DNA from 2 places in the Bacillus sp. S10(2024) genome. Region 1 is predicted to be linked to the other one. Evidence: predicted binding sites of a transcription regulator. Region 1 holds the regulator's gene; the other holds the start of a gene.

Region 1 (12,325 bases):
ATGAAATTCAACTTATTCCCACTCAATTGTTGCTGGTGGCTTAGAAGTAATATCATACACGATACGGTTAACGTGCTTCACTTCGTTTACGATACGTACAGAGATTTTCTCTAATACATCCCACGGAATACGTGCCCAGTCTGCTGTCATACCATCAATAGATGTTACTGCACGAATACCTACTGTGTAATCATACGTACGCTCGTCACCCATAACACCTACACTTCGCATACCAGGAAGTGCAGTGAAATATTGCCAAACTTCACGATCTAAACCAGCTTTTTTGATTTCTTCACGTAAAATTGCATCAGATTCACGAACGATTTCTAATTTCTCTTCTGTAATTTCACCTAATACACGAATACCAAGTCCTGGACCTGGGAATGGTTGACGCCATACGATTTCGTCTGGAATTCCTAATTCAGAACCTAACTCACGTACTTCGTCTTTAAATAACGTATTTAAAGGCTCGATTAATTTGAACTGCATATCTTCCGGAAGTCCACCAACGTTATGGTGAGATTTAATTGTTTGTGCAGTCGCTGTACCACTTTCAATAATATCTGTGTACAGTGTACCTTGTGCCAAGAAGTCCATTCCTTCTAGTCTAGAAGCTTCGTCATCAAATACATAAATAAATTCGTTACCGATGATTTTACGTTTTTGTTCTGGATCTTCAACACCTGCTAATTTACTCATGAAGCGTTCTTTTGCATCCACTTTAATAACATTCATGTGGAAGCCTTCACTAAATGTTTTCATAACCCCTTCAGCTTCTCCTTTACGAAGTAAGCCGTGGTCAACGAAAATACATGTTAATTGGTCACCGATTGCTTTATGAATTAATACAGCTACAACAGAAGAATCTACGCCACCGCTAAGTGCACATAGTACTTTCTTGTCGCCAACTGTTTCACGAATCTTTTCTAATTCTACTTCAATGAAGTTCTCCATGTTCCAGCCTTCAGTACAACCACAAACACCGAATACAAAGTTCTTAATTAAATCGTTACCGTGCTCAGAGTGACGCACTTCTGGGTGGAATTGTACACCATATAAGTTTTGTGCTTCATTGCTCATACCAGCAATTGGACAAGAGTCACTTGTTGAATCTACTACGAAACCTTCTGGTAAACCTGTTACTAAGTCACCATGACTCATCCAAACAACTTGTTCTTCTGGAAGGTTTGTATATAATTTCGATTGGTTCTCTACTTTTAATACTGCTTTTCCGTACTCACGATGGTCTGCACGTTCTACTTTTCCACCAAAGTGCTTTGTCATTAACTGCATGCCGTAGCAAATACCGAAGATCGGTAAGCCTAAATCAAAGATTTTTTCGTCACAGTGGAATGCACTTTCGCCATATACACTGTTCGGTCCACCAGAGAAGATAATTCCTTTTGGATTCATCGCTTTAATTTCTTCTGCTGTAATTGTATGTGGATGAAGTTCACTATACACGCCAAATTCACGAATGCGACGCGCAATTAACTGATTGTACTGACTTCCAAAATCTAAAACGATAATCGTATCGTGTTGTTTCTTCAAAATAATCACCCCATAGTTCTGTATATAAACATTTTCACCAATTTGGTAAAAACAATTACCAATATAATAAAAAAAGCTAGTCCCCTGCCCTCAGTCTCATAACAAAGAAAAGGCAGGAGTCTAGCTTTATAAAGGAATTTGTTCCTTATAAATATAGACACACTGCCTTCATAGTCAGGTTGTTTACGGTAACCCGGTAGAGACTCTCAATCCGTATTATTGAGGATATATGAAGGAACGTTTAATATTATCTTTCTAGATTCTAACAATGAAACGTGAATACGGTCAAGGAGAAAGCGACAAAATTCTACAGAAATTATTTCCCTATATAGTGAGACCGCTCTCAACGATTGTTTGTACACGAAGTTTTTTCAAGTATCTCTATGTATCTAACACAAAAAGACTACCTCCTTTCATTAGGAAGTAGCCTTTTTACTAACTATTTATAACATTGAACAGCTTCTCATAATGAGGGCTTATTACATCATACCGCCCATACCGCCCATGCCCATGCCACCCATGTCAGGCATTGCAGGTGCGTTTGGTTCTGGCTTGTCAGCAACAACTGCTTCAGTTGTTAAGAACATTGCCGCAACAGATGCTGCGTTTTGAAGAGCAGAACGAGTTACTTTCGTTGGATCTACGATACCAGACTCAAGCATATTTACCCATTCGCCTGTTGCTGCGTTGAAACCAACGCCAACTTTTTCGCCTTTTAAGCGCTCTACAACTACAGAACCTTCTAAACCAGCGTTCACTGCGATTTGACGAACCGGCTCTTCTAACGCACGAAGTACGATGTTAATACCTGTTGCTTCGTCGCCTTCAGCTGCAAGACCAGCTACTTTAGTATATACGTTCATAAGTGCAGTACCACCACCAGCAACAATACCTTCTTCTACTGCTGCACGAGTTGAGTTAAGTGCATCTTCAATGCGAAGTTTGCGCTCTTTCAATTCAGTTTCAGTTGCCGCACCCACTTTAATTACAGCTACGCCACCCGCTAATTTAGCAAGACGTTCTTGTAATTTTTCGCGATCGAATTCAGAAGTTGTTTCTTCTAACTGCGCACGAATTTGACCGATGCGAGCTTCGATTTGTTCTGTGTTTCCTACACCTTCAACAATTGTTGTATTTTCTTTCGTTACAACAATTTTGCCAGCACGGCCTAGAGATGCAATAGTTGCAGATTTTAAGTCACGGCCTAACTCTTCTGTAATTACTTCGCCGCCAGTTAAGATTGCGATATCTTCTAACATCGCTTTACGACGATCACCGAAGCCAGGAGCTTTAACAGCTACTACGTTGAACGTACCACGAAGTTTATTTACTACTAATGTAGCTAACGCTTCGCCTTCTACGTCTTCAGAGATGATAAGAAGTGGTTTACCTTGTTGTACCACTTGCTCTAATACTGGTAAGATTTCTTGAATGCTAGAAACCTTTTTATCTGTAATTAAGATAAATGGATTATCAAGAACAGCTTCCATTTTATCAGAATCAGTAATCATGTAAGGAGAAGCATATCCACGGTCGAACTGCATACCTTCTACTACATCTAATTCTGTTGTGAATCCTTTAGATTCTTCTAATGTAATAACGCCGTCGTTACCAACGCGCTCCATCGCTTCTGCAATTAATTGTCCTACTTCTTCGTCAGCAGCAGAAATAGCAGCTACTTGTGCAATAGAAGATTTACCTTCGATTGGTTTAGAAATCGTTTTTAATTCTTCAATTGCTGCTACAACAGCTTTTTCAATACCTTTACGAAGACCCATTGGATTCGCACCAGCTGTTACGTTCTTTAAACCTTCACGAATCATTGCTTGCGCTAATACAGTTGCAGTTGTTGTTCCATCACCAGCTACATCGTTTGTTTTGCTAGCAACTTCTGCAACTAGTTTTGCACCCATATTTTCAAATGCATCTTCTAATTCAATTTCTTTTGCGATTGTTACACCGTCATTTGTAATAAGCGGAGAACCGAATTTTTTCTCAAGTACAACGTTACGACCTTTTGGTCCAAGTGTAACTTTTACTGCGTTTGCAAGAGTGTCGACACCGCGAAGCATCGAACGACGTGCTTCTTCACTAAATTTAATATCTTTTGCCATAATATTTGACCCCCTTGAATTTTTAAAGATTTATATAATTAACCAATAATTGCTAAGATGTCGCTTTCACGTAAAATTAAGTATTCTGTACCTTCGTATTTCACTTCAGTACCTGCATATTTTGAGAAGATGATACGATCTCCTGTAGCTACATCTAAAGCAACACGCTCACCATTTTCAAGCACACGACCAGTACCAACTGCCACTACTTTACCTTCTTGTGGTTTTTCTTTTGCAGTGTCTGGTAGTACGATACCACTTGCTGTTTTTTCTTCTGCCTGAACAAGTTCAATAATAACGCGATCACCTAATGGCTTTAGCATGAACAACAACCTCCTCAATTTATTATGTAAATTTTATATTTATTAGCACTCTAACACTTCGAGTGCTAACACACTTATTATAATAAAGAATCTCATTTTCTTTTGCAAGTGAAAAAATCGTAATTTTTCGGAAAACTATTTTATCCCCTCTTCCACTTGTTCCAAAGTGTTTATACCTTACTTAATAATTACATAATGGAAGATGCATTGATACATATATCCATTTTAATTTTCCGACATATTAAGTCACTGCTATACAAAATACAACATGACCGTTACTTGCTCCCTTTGTTTATAAACATCGTATGTGGCAGGAAAAGGCTCTGACTGCTTCTAAGCACGGCCAACTACTCTCGTCCTCCTCTAAAAAGAAAGGGGCCTATGGCGTTTTTTAACTTGCACATGATAGAGATTCCATCTTTTTTTCACCTTCTCCTATGTTACAATAAGAAAGATGCCATAAGTTGTTTTCTCTATGGATAGAGCATTTTCCTTTTTCTTTACAAAAAATTCAAAAAGGAGTTACGAAATTGAAGAGACAATATTGGTGGGTTATTGTTACATATATTTTGATGCAATTATCAGGTATAATCGGTGGATGGATTCTTTTAAAAAGCGGAGTATACAATAATGGACACCGGACCTTTGAAGAAAAAGTTCAACTGGCAAGTGCACATTGGGGACTGATTAGCTTCTTTATCGCTCTTATCATCATCCTTGTGTTACTCCGTAATGATACAGAATCCGAAAAATGGAATCGCGGAAAAACAAACATACCTGCTACGATAGGGTGGATTATTCTAGGAGTTTTTCTTGCTTTATTTGCCCAAGTTATTGCTGGCACAATTGAAACACAAGTTTTTAAAATTAAAGCAGAATCTGAAAATACACAAAACATTATCGATATTATAAAAGCTGCGCCATTATTTATGATTGTTTCATCTATATTTGCTCCTATTCTTGAGGAGATTGTATTTAGAAAAATTCTATTTGGCACACTATATAAACGATATAACTTCTTTATCGCAGCAATCGTAAGTTCGCTTATATTTGCTCTCATTCATTTTGACCCTACACATTTATTAGTGTATATTTCCATGGGACTTGTTTTTTCATTTTTATACGTACAAACAAAACGAATTATTGTACCAATTATGGCTCATGTTATGATGAATACAAATGTTATGTTAATTACATTCGTACTTCGTCCCTATCTAGAAAAAGCTGAAAAACTGCAAGGATTCATCGGAGGATTTTAAACATGCGAAATTCACCATTTGTTATGGCAACTTTGTATTTTCTTCTAGGTTGTATATTTACATACTTAGCAATCACAAGTGTGAAAGACACGATTTGGAACTTTTACACAATACTACTTGCCATAATGGCAACAGTTGATTTTAATTTGGCAATTCGCCTTCTTTTTTCTAAACCGAAAAAAGATAGCCAGAAAAATTATCCACAATAAAAACGCAGGAGATTCCTGCGTTTTTATTGTGGATAATTTTTCAAAAAGTACACGAGCGTTTGTAACTCTACCGCTAAATCAATATGATGAATTCGAATATGTTCTGATATGTTTAGCCTAGCAGGTGTAAAGTTTAAAACACCTTGTATGCTCGTATGTGATAAGCGATCTGCTACAGCTTGTGCAACAGAAGCAGGCACTGTTAATATTGCCACTTTTATATCACCCGATAGTCTCTCTTCTAACTCATCCAGATGATATACTGGAATCCCGCCGATTTCTTTTCCAACTTTCTCTTCATCAACGTCAAATGCCATCTCAATTTTTGTATTATTATTTTTCGTAAAATTGTAATGTAAGAAAGCGGTACCTAAATTACCTACCCCAATTAATGCTACACGTGTTACATCGTCTTGATCAAGTGTTTCGCGAAAAAACGACAATAAATAATTTACATTATAGCCATATCCCTTTTTCCCTAATGCCCCAAAATATGAAAAATCTCTTCGAATTGTCGCTGAATCCACTTTCACCGCTTCACTTAATTCTGCAGATGATACGCGTTGCTTACCAGATAACGATAGGTTTTGGATAAATCGATAGTATAGAGGCAATCTTTTGGCAGTTGCCTGCGGAATTTTAGGCTGCTCCATGCAACCCCCTCCTCTCTTCCTATCTGTTCAAGTGATTGAAACATGTACGGAAGTTTAGCATTGATAGTTTTCCTTGTATAATAGAGAGAGAATTTCTCTATTTATGTTCAACTATACACTATTTTTAGTATGATTGAGAAATATAATCATGGCAAAGTTAAGAAAATATTTGAGGTGAAAACATTGATTTTACTACAAGTGAATAACCTTTCCAAGTTGTTCGCCGCCGAAGTGATTCTTTCAAACATTAAGTTAGAAGTACAGACGCGCGATCGTATTGCACTTGTCGGGCGTAATGGCGCAGGAAAGTCTACATTATTAAAGATTATTGCCGGAGAATTATCCCATGACGGCGGCGAAATTATAAAGCCGAAAGATGTATCTATCGGTTACTTAGCGCAGCACACTGGTCTTGAAACATCATTAACAATTTGGGATGAAATGCTAACGGTCTTTCTTCACTTACAACGCATGGAGAAAGAACTCCGCAGACTAGAACAAGAAATGGGAAAAGAAGAGAACTTCACAAATGAAACCATTTATGAAAAATTGTTAGCAGAATATGATCGTCTACAATTAGACTATAAAAATGAAGGCGGCTATCAATACGAAGCTGATATTCGTTCTGTTTTAAGCGGTCTTGGTTTTCCTCCCGAAACACACGGAACGACAATCTCCACATTAAGCGGTGGACAAAAGACTCGTTTAGCTCTCGGGAAGTTATTATTAACAAAACCAGATTTACTTATTCTCGATGAGCCAACCAACCATTTAGATATCGATACATTAACGTGGCTCGAGCAATATTTACAAGGTTATCCTGGGGCTATTTTAATCGTTTCACACGATCGGTACTTTCTAGATAGACTTGTCACACAAGTATATGAAATCTCCAATAAACAAAGTCGAAAGTACACAGGAAACTATAGTAAATACTTAGACCTTAAAGCGGCCCTATATGAACAAGAGATGAAACGTTACGAAAAACAGCAAGAAGAAGTAACAAAATTGCAAGATTTTATCCAAAAGAATATTGCCCGTGCGTCTACAACAAAACGGGCGCAAAGCCGCCGAAAACAATTAGATCGTATGGAACTTATGGACAAACCAATCGGCGATACAAAATCCGCTTCTTTCCACTTTGATATCGATAAACAAAGTGGTAATGATGTATTACAAGTAAGAGATGTGACAATTGGCTATGAGAATGAGCCAATTATTCAAAACATTCGTTTCCAATTAACGAGAGGTGATAGTGTTGCGCTAGTCGGTCCAAACGGAATCGGAAAATCCACTTTATTAAAATCTCTTGTGGATAAACTTCGCCCTTTAAACGGTACTATTTCGTTTGGTTCTAACGTTTCTATCGGATATTATGACCAAGAACAAGCAAACTTAACATCATCAAAACGTGTATTAGATGAACTTTGGGATGATTATCCGATGCAACCAGAAAAAGAGATTCGCACAGTACTTGGGAACTTTTTATTTTCTGGTGACGACGTTCTAAAACCCGTTTCTTCTTTAAGCGGTGGACAAAAGGCACGTTTAGCTCTTGCAAAGCTTATGATGCAAAAGTCAAATGTACTTATTTTAGACGAACCGACCAACCATTTAGATTTAAGCAGCAAAGAAATTTTAGAAAATGCGCTTATTGATTTTCCAGGAACGATTTTATTTGTTTCCCATGACCGCTATTTCATTAATCGCATTGCCACAAAGGTGATTGAGTTATCCCAGGGTGGAGCTGAGGAATACCTCGGTGATTACGATTATTATATAGAAAAGAAAAATGAAATGCTCGAACGCGCTGAACTTGAAGACCAAGAAACAAATAAACCTGTACAAAAACAAGTGGCACAAGAAAAATTAAATTACATCGAAGAAAAAGAACGTAAAAAGCAAGAACGCCAACGTATGCGTAGAATTGAAGAACTAGAAGAAAAGATTGCAGCAATTGAAGAACAAATCGCGGCATTAGAGGAACAACTTTGTCTTCCAGAAGTATACGCTGATTACGAGAGAGCCAGTGATATTACAGCAAAAAAACAAACACTTCAAGAACAATTAGAAGCATGTATGGAAGAATGGGAAGAATTACAACTATGAAACGGTCAGTGATTACACTGACCGTTTTATTTATCCTGCTATTTTAGGATAGTAAGATCCCACTGATGGAAGTTTCACTTTATCCACAGTAATATTCACAGATTTACCTTTATATTTTCAATATAAACAAAAGTTTTCCACGTTATCCACAAGAACGATAATATTTATCCACATTTTATACTCACAAAAAAACCTACATTATCAACAGATAATGTAGGTTTTATCCACATGTTGTGGTTAATTCTGTGTATAAAATTATATCTTTTATCAAAAAGGATTTCTCTATCCACAACTAACCGTTCTTGAATTATGATTCAATATCCAAACCAGGGTTTGCATTTAATGCTAACGTTGCTCTCTTTCCTTGCTCATATGCAATCGTACCAGCAGCAGCAATCATAGCAGCGTTATCTGTGCATAAGGATAACGGAGGAATGATAAGTTCAACATCTTTTTTCTTTGTAAACTCTTCCTCTAAGCGTGCTCGTAATCCTTTATTGGCTGCTACTCCACCAGCAAGAAGCACTTGCTTTACACCATATTCTTCTGTTGCTCTTATTGTTTTTGTTACTAATACATCAATTACACTTGCCTGGAAACTAGCAGCTAAATTTTCAGGGGTAAGTTCTTCTCCGCGCTGTTTTGCGTTATGCACAGTGTTAATAACTGCAGATTTTAATCCACTGAAACTAAAATCATATGAATCAGGCTCCAGCCATGCACGAGGCAAATCAATTGTCGGCTCTCCTTCATGCGCAAGACGATCAATATGAGGTCCACCCGGATACGGTAATGATAACGTACGCGCCACTTTATCGTACGCCTCTCCAGCAGCATCATCTCGCGTTTCTCCAATTACTTCAAATGAACCATGCTCTTTCATATAAACGAGCTCTGTATGTCCACCTGATACAACGAGAGACAGTAATGGAAATTGTAGTTCTTGTACTAAACGATTCGCATAAATATGTCCTGCGATATGATGCACACCAACTAAAGGAATATTATGCGCAAAAGCTACTGCTTTTGCTGCATTCACCCCAATTAACAATGCGCCAACGAGGCCTGGTCCTTCAGTAACAGCAATTGCATCAATATCTTCAAATTTCACTTTTGCTTCTTTTAACGCTTCTTCTAATACAACCGTTATTTGTTCAACATGGTGGCGAGATGCAATTTCTGGAACAACCCCACCAAAACGTTTATGACTTTCAATTTGCGAAGCTACAACGTTCGCTAAAATATCTCGTCCATTTTTCACAACTGCTACAGCCGTTTCATCACAGCTTGTTTCAACACCAAGAATAATTGTATCTTTTTTCATCATAAATTCACCCACATTACAAGACCATCTTCATAATTGTCTGTATAGTATCTTTTACGAATTCCGCCATTTTGAAAACCAAATTTTCGATATAACTTTTTCGCAACTTCATTTGAAACACGTACTTCAAGTGTCATCGTCTTTGCTCCAAAAGCTCTCGCTTTGTTCATTACCTCTTGTAACAACGCTACTCCAAGCTTTAGACCACGGTATTTGGGCAATATAGCAATGTTCGTGATATGTGATTCATCAAGAATAATCCAAAGTCCGCAATAGCCTATAATTCCTTCCTCTGTTTCCAACACAACATAGTGCGCATACTCATTCATGTTTAATTCCCGTTCAAATGCTTCGGCAGTCCAAGGCGTCGTAAATGAAGATTCTTCAATCAGAACAATTTGTGGTATGTCTTCTTCCTTCATATTTCTAAATGTAATATTCATTTATAAGACTCCTACTTATTTTGACTTTCTAACCATTTTGCCTCTGCTTCTGCTAAACGAAGATAACTTGGTACAAATGTATGCACAGGTTGCTCCTCTTTCTGTAAGCCTAAGAAAGCTAATTCACTTGGACGTGGATTATGTTTCGTCGGCGCAGTAAATACAGCTTGATCTCCTAACTGTTCTACAATTGTATCTTTATGCTGTTCTACATCGTTTCCGATAAATAAAACAGGTTGCTCCATCTCTTTTAACATTTGAAGCCAATCAACAATGAGAACAATACGATCTTCTTTCACAGCTTGTAATTCTTGTTCTCTATATGTATATAATCCTGTATAAATTTGCTGACGACGGCCATCAAATAATGGACAAATGTATCCTGGGAAATTGGTTCCGTTTGCTGCTAGTACTTCTAAGCTCGATACACCCACAATCGGAATTTGCAGTGACCAGGCCAATGTTTTCGCCGCTGTCACACCAATACGAACACCTGTATAAGAGCCCGGACCTGCCGCTACAACGATTTTATTTAATTCTTTTGGTTTCACATTACATTCTTTTAAAAGTTGCTCTACTGCTGGCATCAAACGCACAGAATGGTTTTTTGTTAAATTTGTAATGATCTCTCCTACAACAGTAGTTCCATCAATAAGAGAAACTCCCATTACATAGTTAGAAGTATCAATTGCTAGTACTTTCATTTTGTAATAGCTCCTCACATAATCTAATATAACGTTCTCCACTCGGCTCTAATACAATTTTCCTTGTACTATCTCCCTCGTGGAATAAACTAATTTTTAAAAGTGAAGGTGGTAAAAAAGCCTCTATTAAATGCGCCCATTCCACCACTGTTACACCTTCACCATAAAAATATTCATCAAAACCTAAATCTTCTTCGCTCTCTGCTAATCGGTATACATCCATATGATACAGCGGTAATCGTCCTTTGTATTCTTTAATAATATTGAAAGTGGGGCTATTTACAACACGTTTTACACCAAGACCTTTTGCAAGACCTTTTGTAAATGTTGTTTTACCTGCACCTAAATCCCCTTCTAAAATCAAAACATCCTGCACCTCAACTAATTGTCCAAGCTTTTCTGATAAATGCTGCGTTTCTTTTGAAGACATCGTCTTTATTTCATATTTATTCAAAGGTTTCACCTACCTTACTGTTAGTATTCTCTACTCTTTATTATACAGATTTTTTATTTTTGTTTCAGTTTCAAATATATAAAAAAGACCTTAGGAATTTTCCTAAGGATAAGATTGACTGTCTTATAAGTTTAATTAGAATAAATAAAAAAATACGAAACACATTGTTTCGTTCTTTATTTTATATAAGTGGCGGTCCCGACCGGGGTCGAACCGGCGATCTCCTGCGTGACAGGCAGGCATGTTAACCACTACACCACGGGACCACTTGGTTGCGGGGACAGGATTTGAACCTGCGACCTTCGGGTTATGAGCCCGACGAGCTACCAGACTGCTCCACCCCGCGATGATAAAAATAAGCCTGGCAACGTCCTACTCTCACAGGGACAAAGTCCCAACTACCATCGGCGCTAGAGAGCTTAACTTCCGTGTTCGGTATGGGAACGGGTGTGACCTCTCTGCCATCATTACCAGACTTATGAAGGTATATTCCTTCAAAACTAGATAACATTTGCTTCATATTATATGGTTAAGTCCTCGATCTATTAGTATTCGTCAGCTCCACATGTCACCATGCTTCCACCTCGAACCTATCAACCTGATCATCTTTCAGGGATCTTACTAGCTTAACGCTATGGGAAATCTCATCTTGAGGGGGGCTTCATGCTTAGATGCTTTCAGCACTTATCCCTTCCGCACATAGCTACCCAGCTATGCCCTTGGCAGAACAACTGGTACACCAGCGGTGCGTCCATCCCGGTCCTCTCGTACTAAGGACAGCTCCTCTCAAATTTCCTACGCCCACGACGGATAGGGACCGAACTGTCTCACGACGTTCTGAACCCAGCTCGCGTACCGCTTTAATGGGCGAACAGCCCAACCCTTGGGACCGACTACAGCCCCAGGATGCGATGAGCCGACATCGAGGTGCCAAACCTCCCCGTCGATGTGGACTCTTGGGGGAGATAAGCCTGTTATCCCCGGGGTAGCTTTTATCCGTTGAGCGATGGCCCTTCCATGCGGAACCACCGGATCACTAAGCCCGACTTTCGTCCCTGCTCGACTTGTAGGTCTCGCAGTCAAGCTCCCTTATGCCTTTGCACTCTACGAATGATTTCCAACCATTCTGAGGGAACCTTTGGGCGCCTCCGTTACTTTTTAGGAGGCGACCGCCCCAGTCAA
Region 2 (12,325 bases), 680 kb from region 1:
AACTTTAAGACCCTCCAACAATATTCGATGCACAACACATACAAAAAAACCGAGCGGGATCCCCCACTCGGTTTTTATCATGTTAATTGCTTCCACTTGTTCCCCATAACTGGTCGTTTATAATTCTTCATTTGCACAAATAATTCATTAGCTGTTTGTGCAGAGACAAGTAATTCTTTATTTGATGGATTCATAAATCCTTCTTCTGCTGCACGGTCCACCATTTGTAATAATGGTGTATAGAATTCTGCAATGTTGAGCAATCCAACAGGCTTTTCATGAATCCCGATTTGCGACCAACATACAACTTCGAACAGCTCTTCAAATGTTCCATATCCGCCTGGCAATGCAATAAATGCATCAGCAAGTTCACTCATTTTCGCTTTTCTTTCATGCATTGTCTCTACTTCAATTAATTCTGTTAAACCGTGATGAACAATTTCTCCTCTAAATAATCCCCGCGGCATGACGCCTGTTACACGGCCGCCTAGCTCTAATACTTGATTTGCAACTTCTCCCATTAACCCAACGCAAGAACCGCCATATACAAGCTCTATATTATTTTGAACTAATATTTCCCCAAGCTGACGAGCTTCATTTTGAAACTCTGGACGTTCCCCAACATTTGATCCTGCAAACACACAAACCCGTTTCATTCTGCCACCCCAAAACCATATATTGTTATGCTACAATGTAATCATACTACATATTGAGAGGATGGGGAAAGGATGAATACGAATGAATTTCAAAATTGGGTGGAACAATTTTATCATAAACGCGGATGGGCCCAATATAATTCTTTTATTCGCGTTAATTTTTTAGCAGAAGAAGTTGGCGAAGTTTCTCGCGTTATACGCGCTATCGAAATCGGTCGTGATCGCCCAGATGAAACGGCGAAGAACGAAGAAGAACTAATAATAGAATTAAAAGAGGAACTTGGAGATGTACTAGGAAACCTTATTATTTTAGCGCAAAAATATGACCTAGACTTGCAAGATATTATGGAAGCACATGTAAAAAAACTTTCCAAACGATTTGAATAATAAGTGAGAATTATTTTCAATTATGCTATGATTACATTGTACTAATATGAAAGGGGTCTTTTTATGTTATCTCCAAAATTACGCGACGCATTAAATGATCAAATGAACTTTGAATTTTACTCGGCCCATGTGTATATGGCAATGGCAGCATACTGTACATCAGAAAGCTATGATGGATTTGCAAACTTCTTTCTTGTACAAGCAGAGGAAGAGCGTTTCCATGCTATGAAGCTGTACAATTACATTAACGATCGCGGTGAGCGTGCAATCATCACTGGATTTGAGCATCCAAATAACGAATACGAATCGATTTTATCTGCTTTTGAAATTGCCCTTGAGCATGAACGTGAGGTTACAAAACGTATTTATAACTTATCTGATATTGCATGGGATGAACGCGAACATGCTACCATCACCTTCTTAAAATGGTTCGTTGATGAGCAAGTAGAAGAAGAGGCGTCTTTCGATAGTATCATTCAAAAATTAAAACGTATTACAAGTGATTCAAACGCATTGTTTATGTTAGATGCAGAATTAGAAAAACGCACATTTACTCCGCCTGCTGAGTAAACAAAAAAGCGATGAGCCCGATGCTCGTTGCTTTTCTTATTTTATCCCGCTATTCGTGGACAGTAAGACCCCCACTGATTAAAGTTTCACTTTATAACATAACCCCAGCGATAATCGTTGATAAAACACTTACTAATGTAGCACTGTATACAAGTTTTAATCCGAAAGAAGATACATTTTTAACGGGAAAAATGTACAAAAAAATCATAAATCAACCACTTTCGTCGAGTTATGATTCTTACATTGTAAACTTGGAATAAAACAACAGGTATAACGCCCTGTAAGTTCGTAGATTATAGTCATTAAAATCGAATGCTTAATAATCATTTTTATGTTAACATAGGTGTATTGTAGTATATAATATACTCAGTTCGTAGACAAAGTCTTTTACTGGACAAGTCCATAAGCTAGAGGAAGCAACTAGCCTTTTAAAATTTACTATTTCGGATTCAGTGATTACTTATAGTTCATTCGAATGTTGCAACGATTTGAAAAGACATATTCACGGGCAATAGTAACTTTAAGAGCATATTGCTCTAAATCTTTGTGTAAAATTTTACAAATTTCCTCGAGTTGTTACGGACGAAGAAATCTTATCTGTAATGGGGGATCTTCTTTCATTCCCCAAAAATTTAAGAAGTATTGCTATCGTAAAGGAGAATTGGAGATGCCAGAAACAATCACTCAAACAAAGCCTGAACAAGAATCATTACAAACTTCTGCTAACCTAGGACAGCTTGATGTACTTGATCAGCTATTAAAACCTGAAATTCAAGAGTCTTTAACTACATTAGTAGATCAACTTCCAAAATTAACTGAGCTCGTTAACATTTTAACAAAGTCTTATGATTTCGCTCAAGCAGTCGCTACTGATGAAGTATTAAAAAATGATACTGTTGGCGCAATCCAAGAACTTGCAGAACCTGTAAAAGATACAGTGAAAACCATTGCTGCAACTGCTATCGAAGCGAAAGATCGCGCTGAAGAAAGCAACGAAGTTATCGGTCTTTTTGGCCTTTTAAAAATGCTAAAAGATCCGCAAGCACAAAAAATGTTTCGTTTTGTAAACGCTTATCTTCAAATTACTGCAGAACGCAATCATAAATAATTCTTTCTTACACAACAATTAGTAAAGACGGGGGATATCATACTATGTCAAAACAAATTGTCATCTTAGGTGCTGGTTATGGCGGACTTCTTGCAGCTTTAAATGTACGTAAACATTACAGCAAATCAGAAGCACAAGTTACAGTTATCAACCAATATCCAACACATCAAATTATTACGGAACTACACCGCCTTGCAGCAGGAAATATTGCTGAACAGGCAATTGCTATGCCATTAGAAAAACTTTTCAAAGGCAAAGATATCGATCTTAAAATCGCAACAGTTGAGTCATTCTCGGTAGACAAAAAAGAAGTAAAATTAGCCGATGGCAATACTTTATCTTACGACGCTCTTGTAGTTGCTTTAGGAAGTAAAACAGCTTACTTTGGCATCCCAGGATTAGAAGAAAACAGCATGGTATTAAAATCTGCAAACGATGCAAACAAAATCTTCAAACATGTTGAAGAACGCATTCAAGAATACGCGAAAACAAAAAATGAAGCTGACGCAACAATCGTAATCGGCGGCGGCGGATTAACTGGCGTTGAACTAGTTGGTGAACTTGCTGATATTATGCCAAAACTTACAAAAAGCCACGGGGTAAATCCGAAAGACATCAAACTATTGCTTGTTGAAGCAGGTCCAAAAATCCTTCCAGTATTACCGGATGATTTAATTGAACGTGCAACTACTAGCTTAGAAGCACGTGGCGTTCAATTCTTAACAGGCCTTCCTGTAACAAACGTTGAAGGCAATACAATTGATTTAAAAGATGGTCAAAAAATCGTTGCAAATACGTTCGTTTGGACAGGTGGCGTTCAAGGTAACCCTCTAGTAGGTGAATCAGGTCTTGAAGTAAACCGCGGCCGTGCAACTGTTAACGAATACCTTCAATCTACTTCTCATAAAGACGTATTCGTTGCAGGTGACAGTGCAGTTGTCTTCGGTCCAGAAGGCCGTCCATATCCGCCAACAGCACAAATCGCTTGGCAAATGGGCGAACTAATTGGCTACAATCTATATGCACATCTAGAAGAAAAAGCATTCGAAGAGTTTGCACCAGTAAACTCTGGAACACTTGCAAGTTTAGGCCGTAAAGATGCGGTTGCTATCATCGGAGCAAGCTCAACTCCACTTAAAGGCTTACCAGCATCTCTAATGAAAGAAGCAAGTAACGTTCGTTACTTATCACACATTAAAGGTCTATTCAGCTTAGCTTATTAAGATGAATGATAACCCGAATCATGTTTATTTATGATTCGGGTTTTTATTTGATCAAAATTCTCTACATAAATTATTCGACAAGAAAGTGACATACACCTTTTGAAATTTCTAAATATACTGTCTACCTTGTTACAATTTTGTGTATTGTAAATATTCTATGTACTCCTCTTTCTTTTTAGACGGTAAAAAGCAGTTCGCCATGCCTAGGCGAGCACAGAGGCAGTAGAGTAGAAAACTGAAACGGATTTCTTTACAGATAGCTTCCCCTCATCAAACCGTACGTGAGGCATACCATCCTCCTTACCCGAAGGGATTCTTCGATGTTGCATTTCCAAGTTCTTCACATCTTCTATCGTCTTCACCTATTAACTCCAGGCTCGACTTTCTCCTATTGCTAGGGGGCTCTGACGAGGCTGCAAGCTGCACTTTATGTTACGGCCTGCTAATTCGCTTGCACTTCTAGTAAGAAGTTACTTTGTCGCAGGACTTCAATCTCATAATTTCTCCCCCGTTTGCCTGTCAGCTACTAGGCAACTTGATTCTTACCTAGACTGGACTTTCACTAGTGAGCAGCGTCCAGCTTAGCTGGGCACGCAACAAAAAAAGCAATGAGCCCGATGCTCATTGCTTTTCTTATTTTATCCCGCTATTCGTGGGCAGTAAGACCTCCACTGATTAAAGTTTCATCTTATAACATAACCCCAACGATAATTGCTGATAACACACTTACTAATGTTGCACCGTATACAAGTTTTAATCCGAAAGAAGATACAACATTTGCTTGTTTTTCATCGATACTCTTCGTTGCACCTGCGATAATTCCGATAGATGAGAAGTTCGCAAATGATACAAGGAATACAGATAAAATACCAATTGTACGAGGTGTTAAATGAGCTGCTGCCTTTCCTAAATCAAGCATCGCAACGAATTCGTTTGTTACTAATTTTGTTGCCATAATTTGTCCAGCTGTTACCATCTCGGATGATGGAATACCCATGATGAACGCTAATGGTGAGAACACATATCCTAAGATCGTTTGGAATGTAATACCGAAAATAGAATCAAATAGACCGTTAATTGCTGCCATCAATGCGATGAATCCGATTAACATTGCTGCTACTGTAACTGCAATTGAAAATCCTAACATAATGTACTCGCCTAGCATTTCGAAGAACGTTTGGTGCTTGTCCTCTTTCAACTCTAAAATATCTTCCTCTTCACTCACATCATAAGGATTTAAAATATGAATGATAATAAATCCACTAAATAAGTTTAAAACAAGTGCTGTTACAACATACTTAGGGTCAAGCATTTTCATGTAAGAACCAACGATTGACATGGAAACTGTTGACATAGAAGATGCACAGAGTGTATATAAACGATTTTTTGGTAACTTACTTAGTTGATCTTTTACTGTAATGAAAACTTCACCTTGGCCAACAATTGCCGCTGCTACTGCATTATAAGATTCTAATCTTCCTAAACCATTTACTTTACTTAATAAGAATCCGATTGCTTTAATAATGACTGGTAAAATTCTAAGATGTTGCATAATTCCAATTAACACCGCTAAGAAAATAATTGGAAGTAATACAGAAAGGAAAAATGTGAATTCTCCTTTATTTACCATTCCACCGAATACAAAGTTAATTCCAGCATCCGCAAATTTTAAAATTGTACTAAATCCATCAGAAATTCCTTTAATTAAATAATATCCAATCTGTGTATTTAGTAAGAAATATGATAATCCTAATTGAATAATAAGCATAATAGCAATTGGCTTATATTTAATCTTTTTCCGATCGCTACTTACAAGAAACGCTAATATAAATACAGCAATTAATCCGACAAGAAACATGACAAATTTCATACCTGAATCCTCCATTTTGTAGTCTAGTCTACCATGATGTACCAGTCGTCTAACGATAGACGTCTGACAATTTAGATTAAAAAAATAATTCCCTTAAAAACAATTTACCACTCACATTAGTAAGCGTTTGCATTAACCGAAATTCTATACTGAATAATTATTCTGGCATATGAGAATGATATCATTTAATTTCATCCATAAACTGATTGTAAGCGTTATCTTTGCAAAAAGCAATACATTTTTAACGGGAAAAATAGACAAAAAAAGGAACATAGAGTCCCGCCTCTATGCTCCTTCGCGTTACTAACCTACTTGTTCTTCCTTTTCACTCACTGGATTTTCCCAGCATTCTGCATTTTTTAGTCCTGGGATAGAACTTGCATGGAATACAGGATCTTTCCCTTGTTTCTTCTGCTTCATATAGTCTGTAAGTGCAGCAAATGCATATTTACCAAGAAATGCAATCGCAATTAAATTTATGATAACCATAAAGCCCATAAATAAATCCGCTAAATCCCATACAAATTGGATCTTTGCAACCGAACCAAATACAATCATAGCTAACACGCTGATTCGGTATACCATCAACCATACTTTACTGTTTTTTAAGAATCGAATATTTGTTTCTCCGTAATAATAGTTACCAATTAACGCACCGAATCCAAATAGGAAAATAAAGATAGCAAGACACCCTGATGCCCAAGAGCCTACATGTTCACTTAATGCTGCTTGTGTAAGTGCAATACCATTTAGCTCTGGTTGTTTGTATGCATCAGAAAGTAAAATAATAAATGCTGTGCTTGTACAGACAATCAATGTATCCGTTAATACGCCAAATGCTTGAATAAGTCCTTGTTTCACCGGATGGCTTGTTGTTGCCGTTGCGGCAACGTTTGGCGCACTTCCCATACCAGCTTCATTTGAGAATAAACCACGTTTAACCCCATGCATGAGCGCTGCACCAATTGAACCGCCTGCTACTTGTTTAAAGCCAAATGCGTTTTGAACAATAAGAGAAAGAACTTCCGGCATTTTTGTTATGTTTGTAATTATAACAAATAATGCAATACCAATGTATAACACCGCTAGAAACATTACCTTGTATTCAGCTATTTTTGCAATACGCTGCACACCGCCAAAGATAATCCCAGCAAAGGCAACAGCCATAATAATTCCTAAAGTGAAACGATCTGTACCAAATGCATTCTCAAAAGCAATTGTAACGGTATTTGATTGGACAGAATTAAATACAAGACCGAAAGTAATCGTAATTAAAATAGAGAACAATACTCCCATCCAACGTTTGTTTAATCCTTTTTCCATATAATAGGATGGACCACCACGGAAACCATTTTTATCTTTTACTTTATATATTTGCGCTAACGTACTTTCAACAAAGCTTGATGCCGAGCTAATAATAGAAATAATCCACATCCAAAATACTGCTCCAGGACCGCCTAATGCAATCGCAATTGCAATTCCTGTGATATTTCCCGTTCCAACGCGAGCAGCCATACCAATACAGAACGCTTGAAATGGGGAAACTTCATCTTTAGAACCAGCTTTCCCTTCCATTAACACACGGACCATTTCCTTTAACATTCGAAACTGTACAAATCTCGATTTAAATGTGAAATAAATTCCGCCAGTAACAAGCATAATAATTAACAATTTAGACCATAGAAAATCATTTGTTACTCCCAATAGATTCGTCAAAAATTGTTCCATATCATCACCTCATATCAAAATTTAGTAGCCTAAGCCATATAAAATAATCTTATTTTTCCGACATAAATAAACTCGCCTCATATACACATGTAACCGTACAGCTAATAGCTGCACCATCATGCTTGTTCTGTATGCCGAATTTTTAAATTGGACTTATATATAAGCTCAAGTCCAAATGCATTCTTAATTCTTACAAGCAACTGTAAATGCGTTTGCTTGTACAGAGTTGAAAATCAGTCATAACTACTTGTAATTAAGTTGGAGAATAATACTCTCCCATCCAATGTTTATTTAAACCTTCCCCCATATAATAAGCTGGACCTCTCATGGAAATCGCTAGTGCTACCCCTGCTAAGTTCCCGATCCCGTACAGGCTGCAGAACTCATACAAAAAGCTTGGAAAGAAAAATAAAGGCCTAAGCCAATTAACATCGCAATAATTACATAAGTCCATAGAATATTATTCGTTGCTCCAACGAGTTTTTCTAAAATGCTAATCATGTTGTCCCCCCCTTTTTCTTACACAGATTTAATTGTAATTTAAATACATTCAAAAATCAACAATTTTCGACAAAATAACAATTTCATATCATATTATCTCTTGAATACTCTGTTTTTCTTCAAAATACTCGAAAATACAAGCGCTTACAATAAATTGTCCCATGTCACAATTTCTAACACGGAAATATAATCCATAAAAAAAGCACAATCCCCCTAACCGAATTGTGCTTTTTGGTATGAATTTATATAAGTTACTGCTATGCAGAACAAAATACGACCTGCGATTCTTCTCTCTATAAATCGTTTAACAGTCTAATATTATATTTTAGAGTCTACAATAAAATATTAGACTGTTAAAAAATGTAAAAATACCATCATTTTCATTTAAATAATATTAGCTACAATCTCTCGCGCGCGATTGTCCACTACTTCATAATAAATTTCTAACCCTTTTCGAGTGCCCGAAACAACTTTCGCAGCTTTTAATTTTGCTAAATGTTGGCTAACTGTACTTTGAGGCATTTCCAATTTCTCATGCATCGTTGTTACATTCGTAGGTCCTTTTGTAATTAATGTTTCAACTAAATTTAAACGCACTGGATGTGCCAATACTTTTAATACCTCTGCAATATCTTCATATCTTTCTACTGTTTCAACCATATTCCATTTCTCCTTTATATATATATAGTGATTACGATGATTCATTATATTATTCGAAGAGAACTATCATTTTATGTCCGTTGTTTGAAAAAAGTTTAAAAAAGTTCAAATTCTTTTTAGAAATAAAATTAACAACGTTTATTTTTGGCTCTGAAACGAAAATTACTATAATAAAGAAACATAGTAATGATTGCGCGTAATTGGGTGAAACTAAGAGACATATACAACAGTTCTTATTGCAGATGAAATGGAAGGTGATCACAAATAGAACAGCACTTAAATTATGTCATTTCGCACTATGGATATTTCGGACTAATCATGGCATTAGTTGGGGGAATTATTGGATTACCAATACCAGATGAAACGTTATTAACTTTTGTAGGATATTATATATTTCAAGGGAAAATGCACTTCTCTATCGCCTTATTAAGTGCATGGTTTGGCTCGGCAGTTGGTATTTCCCTTAGTTACATATTAGGAAAAAGACTTGGGCTTCCCTTCTTAAAGAAATTCGGTCCTAAAATGCACATTACAGAAAATAAAATTGCTCGGACACAAACCCTCTTTCAAAAAATCGGTCCTCCCTTACTGATTTTTGGCTACTTCATTCCAGGTGTGCGACATGTTACTGCCTATTTAACCGGCATTTCCAGTCTGCGCATTCGGACATTTTGTCTGTACGCTTATCTAGGAGCATTCATATGGAGCTTTACTTTTATTCAATTAGGATTAGTATTCGGGAAAGATTGGCATCTAATCAACCATTATGTTCACCGTTATGGGCTTATTTTATTAGTTGTATTAATTATTTTTGCCGTTCTTGCCGCTTTGGCTTTTCTATACATCCGCAGAAAAAAAACAAATGCAACACAATGAAATCAAGAAAACCCACCTTCAAAAAGGTGGGTTTCTTCTTTATTTATGCGTTTTATTCGGCTTTTTTTTGCCCGGGTTTCCGTTGCCTTGACGCTTTTTATTACGCTCTGCTTTCTCCTGTGTATCGTGCAGTTTCTCTACAAAATTACTACTGTTATCCACTGTTGTAGCCTCCTTGGTTATCGTTCTTTTGTTACTATAACCAAGTACAGATAAAATCATGAGATATTATTTTACTTTAATCTTAACAGGCGGTAATACTTTTTCAGGATGATACACCGACATCTCCACTTCTAGTACATAATCCTTTAAGCTGAAATTCTTCACGCCGTATTCTCCATCCAATCGGAACGTTGCTTGAAATTGCAATTTTTCCTCATCTAATACTTTCACAGTGCTTCCCTTTACAACATGACCAATCGGTGCAAATTCCTTATCTATATACGCAGAACCCTTGAGGTTCATAACTTCACCACGGTTAATTAGCTCATCCATAGATATATGCTTCCTATCCACATTTTGAAGTGTGTAATTCACAATTAATCGCTTGTTCTTATGCTGGATTTTATTCACAATTATTTTGAAGTCACTACGTGTGCTCTTAATTTCAAATGGTGTTTTTTTATCTAACTTCATAATTACCGGTTTTTCAGATAAACGAACAAGAGGATATATTGTAATGAATTCCGCACTATCAGGAATTTTCCCGAAGATAGAACGTCCTTCAGATTCTACATGATCGCCCACTTTTTCTCTTTCAAGCTCAATTCCTGAACTGGACAAATGAATTTTTTTTCCTTTATCATCTGTTATTTTTTCGATTAGCGCTAAGTCTTTCTCTCCTACAAACGGATAAATTGCTTTGTAATCAATCGTTGTTGCACCTTTACCGATTGTAATACTTTCAAAGTTAACTGTATGCTGCTGATCCTCACTGCTAATGGATTGCTGCAAGTTAATCTTTTTATTATCTAATTGCTTCACAGGGACATCAAATTTCCAGAACCCTTTCGTTTCGCCAATAGATGTAATGGTGATTGGTAATGTTGTGTTTGGTGGTAATTCTTTTTCCGGATAATTAATACGGATATTACCAAGCCAACCATTTTCCGTTCTCCTCCCAATCCACGAAGCGGAACTCTGCCATTTCCGACTCCCATCAACAAGTTTAAAATCGTAATCAAACTCATTAGCAAAAATCTTTCCTATCCTTACTTTTTTAGGATTATCCACTTTAAATACGACACTAATCCGTCCGCCATCGTAATACACACTTCTCATCGTTACACTAACACCATTGCTTACTGCTTGTTGATTCAACTCTGTTACAAGTTTACTTTCTGTGAGATCTTGTCCCATCGTATCATGAAAATAATCATACACTTTCCCTATTAGCGGAACTTCCGCTAGTACACGATTCATCTGCGGGAAAACAAATCCCGAACCTAGTACACCTATACATACTGATGCAGCAGCTAACCATGCAATCTTTCTTCGTTTATATTTTCTTTTTGTTGGTTTTTCTTGCTTTGCTCTATTCATACCATTTTTTATCGCGCTCTGTAAGTCTTCCCGCGGAACTTCAATTTTGTTTATTTCATCATTAACCCACTGTTTATCCAATTCTCATCACTCCCTCCTAATAATTTCTTTAACGATTTTCTTGCTCGATGCAAATACGTTTTGACAGTTCCTTCAGGCACATTCATATGCCACGCAATTTGGTTTATCGGAAGATCATAATAATAATGTAAAATAATAACAGTTTGATAGTTTTCATCTAGTTTTCCAATTGCTACTTGTAAGTCAATGTTTTGCTCAATTCGGTTTGCTACGTTTCGTAGATCTCTACATTCTCTGCTATCTTCTAATTGTTGAACCTTCTTCTTCTCATTTAGTACTTGATAAGCATTATGTATTAAAATACGCGTCAACCACGTCAGAAAAAAGTTTGGTTTTTGTAATTGCTCTAAAGATACGTACGCTTTATAAACTGTTTCTTGTACGATATCTAAGGCATCTTCTTTATTTTGCACATACATGTAAGCTGTGCGATATAATTGGTCTTGATAAAAACTAATGAGCTGTTCAAACGCTGCATCATCACCTTTTTTCGCTTTTTTCACTAATTTTATTTCATCCATCTTATCCCTCCTTCCACTTATTAGATAGGATATGGAATGTTTTGGTTTCAAAAATTTTTATTTCTTGCATAAAAAAACGCCCCAACAAAGCTTGAGACGTTTCTTAAGACAAGTCTTTTCATCTATTTCTCTAAAATTGCTTCTAACTGTTTCACTTGCGCCGCTACAGTATGTAACGCTTCAACGGACGTTTCATTACGTCTTCTTTCTTTTTCCACACTTACGAGTACATCCTCTGTCGCAGTGGATGTTTGTTGAACGACAGTAGACGCGTACGTGACATCTTGAACGATATTCGTCGTTTTCACCTGGAAGCTTTCTTGATGATGAACAATTTCTGTCATTAACCGATTAATAGAATCAATAAATGTACCAAGGCTGCTTACATTTGCTAGAACGTCCGACAACATTTTATTACACTCTTCTTGCACTTTTTTCCCTTTTCCGACTTGCTCTTCTACCTTACTTGCTTGATTGCTAAAATCTTTTAAAATGCCTTGAATACTTCCAGCCGACCGATTTGACTCTTCTGCAAGTTTTAATACCTCATTCGCTACAATCGCAAAACCTTTTCCATGCTCGCCCGCTCTCGCTGCTTCAAT

Evidence for each region. The regulator Rex, encoded in region 1, represses fermentation and respiration genes when NADH is low (regulators of the CRP and FNR family bind a similar motif). The targets are predictions, from matches to a motif close to TTGTGAAATATTTCACAA.
Region 2: AB1280_RS20190 (DUF1641 domain-containing protein) is a predicted target of Rex. The motif match lies at 2,158-2,175, and genes of this name have one in related genera.

The regions. Positions count from the first base shown of each region.
Region 1 is NZ_JBFLUR010000002.1:3,302,280-3,314,604, forward strand. Features, by position in the region: gene guaA (glutamine-hydrolyzing GMP synthase) at 13-1,551, opposite strand; purine riboswitch at 1,703-1,804, opposite strand; gene groL (chaperonin GroEL) at 2,031-3,665, opposite strand; gene groES (co-chaperone GroES) at 3,704-3,988, opposite strand; gene AB1280_RS16675 (CPBP family intramembrane glutamic endopeptidase) at 4,519-5,247, shown strand; gene AB1280_RS16680 (YdiK family protein) at 5,250-5,456, shown strand; gene AB1280_RS16685 (redox-sensing transcriptional repressor Rex) at 5,480-6,109, opposite strand; gene AB1280_RS16690 (ATP-binding cassette domain-containing protein) at 6,293-8,218, shown strand; gene tsaD (tRNA (adenosine(37)-N6)-threonylcarbamoyltransferase complex transferase subunit TsaD) at 8,526-9,542, opposite strand; gene rimI (ribosomal protein S18-alanine N-acetyltransferase) at 9,542-9,985, opposite strand; gene tsaB (tRNA (adenosine(37)-N6)-threonylcarbamoyltransferase complex dimerization subunit type 1 TsaB) at 9,997-10,689, opposite strand; gene tsaE (tRNA (adenosine(37)-N6)-threonylcarbamoyltransferase complex ATPase subunit type 1 TsaE) at 10,670-11,143, opposite strand; tRNA gene AB1280_RS16715 (tRNA-Asp) at 11,334-11,409, opposite strand; tRNA gene AB1280_RS16720 (tRNA-Met) at 11,413-11,489, opposite strand; rRNA gene rrf (5S ribosomal RNA) at 11,503-11,618, opposite strand; rRNA gene AB1280_RS16730 (23S ribosomal RNA) at 11,669-12,325, opposite strand, start outside.
Region 2 is NZ_JBFLUR010000002.1:3,977,313-3,989,637, reverse strand. Features, by position in the region: gene AB1280_RS20205 (TIGR00730 family Rossman fold protein) at 78-656, opposite strand; gene AB1280_RS20200 (MazG nucleotide pyrophosphohydrolase domain-containing protein) at 729-1,043, shown strand; gene AB1280_RS20195 (ferritin) at 1,107-1,613, shown strand; gene AB1280_RS20190 (DUF1641 domain-containing protein) at 2,281-2,721, shown strand; gene AB1280_RS20185 (NAD(P)/FAD-dependent oxidoreductase) at 2,766-3,944, shown strand; gene AB1280_RS20180 (NupC/NupG family nucleoside CNT transporter) at 4,633-5,814, opposite strand; gene AB1280_RS20175 (alanine/glycine:cation symporter family protein) at 6,118-7,542, opposite strand; partial or broken gene AB1280_RS20170 (alanine:cation symporter family protein) at 7,729-8,043, opposite strand; gene AB1280_RS20165 (ArsR/SmtB family transcription factor) at 8,428-8,703, opposite strand; gene AB1280_RS20160 (DedA family protein) at 9,022-9,579, shown strand; gene AB1280_RS20155 (DUF4023 domain-containing protein) at 9,619-9,741, opposite strand; gene AB1280_RS20150 (DUF4179 domain-containing protein) at 9,808-11,202, opposite strand; gene AB1280_RS20145 (sigma-70 family RNA polymerase sigma factor) at 11,172-11,723, opposite strand; gene AB1280_RS20140 (DUF4077 domain-containing protein) at 11,846-12,325, opposite strand, start outside.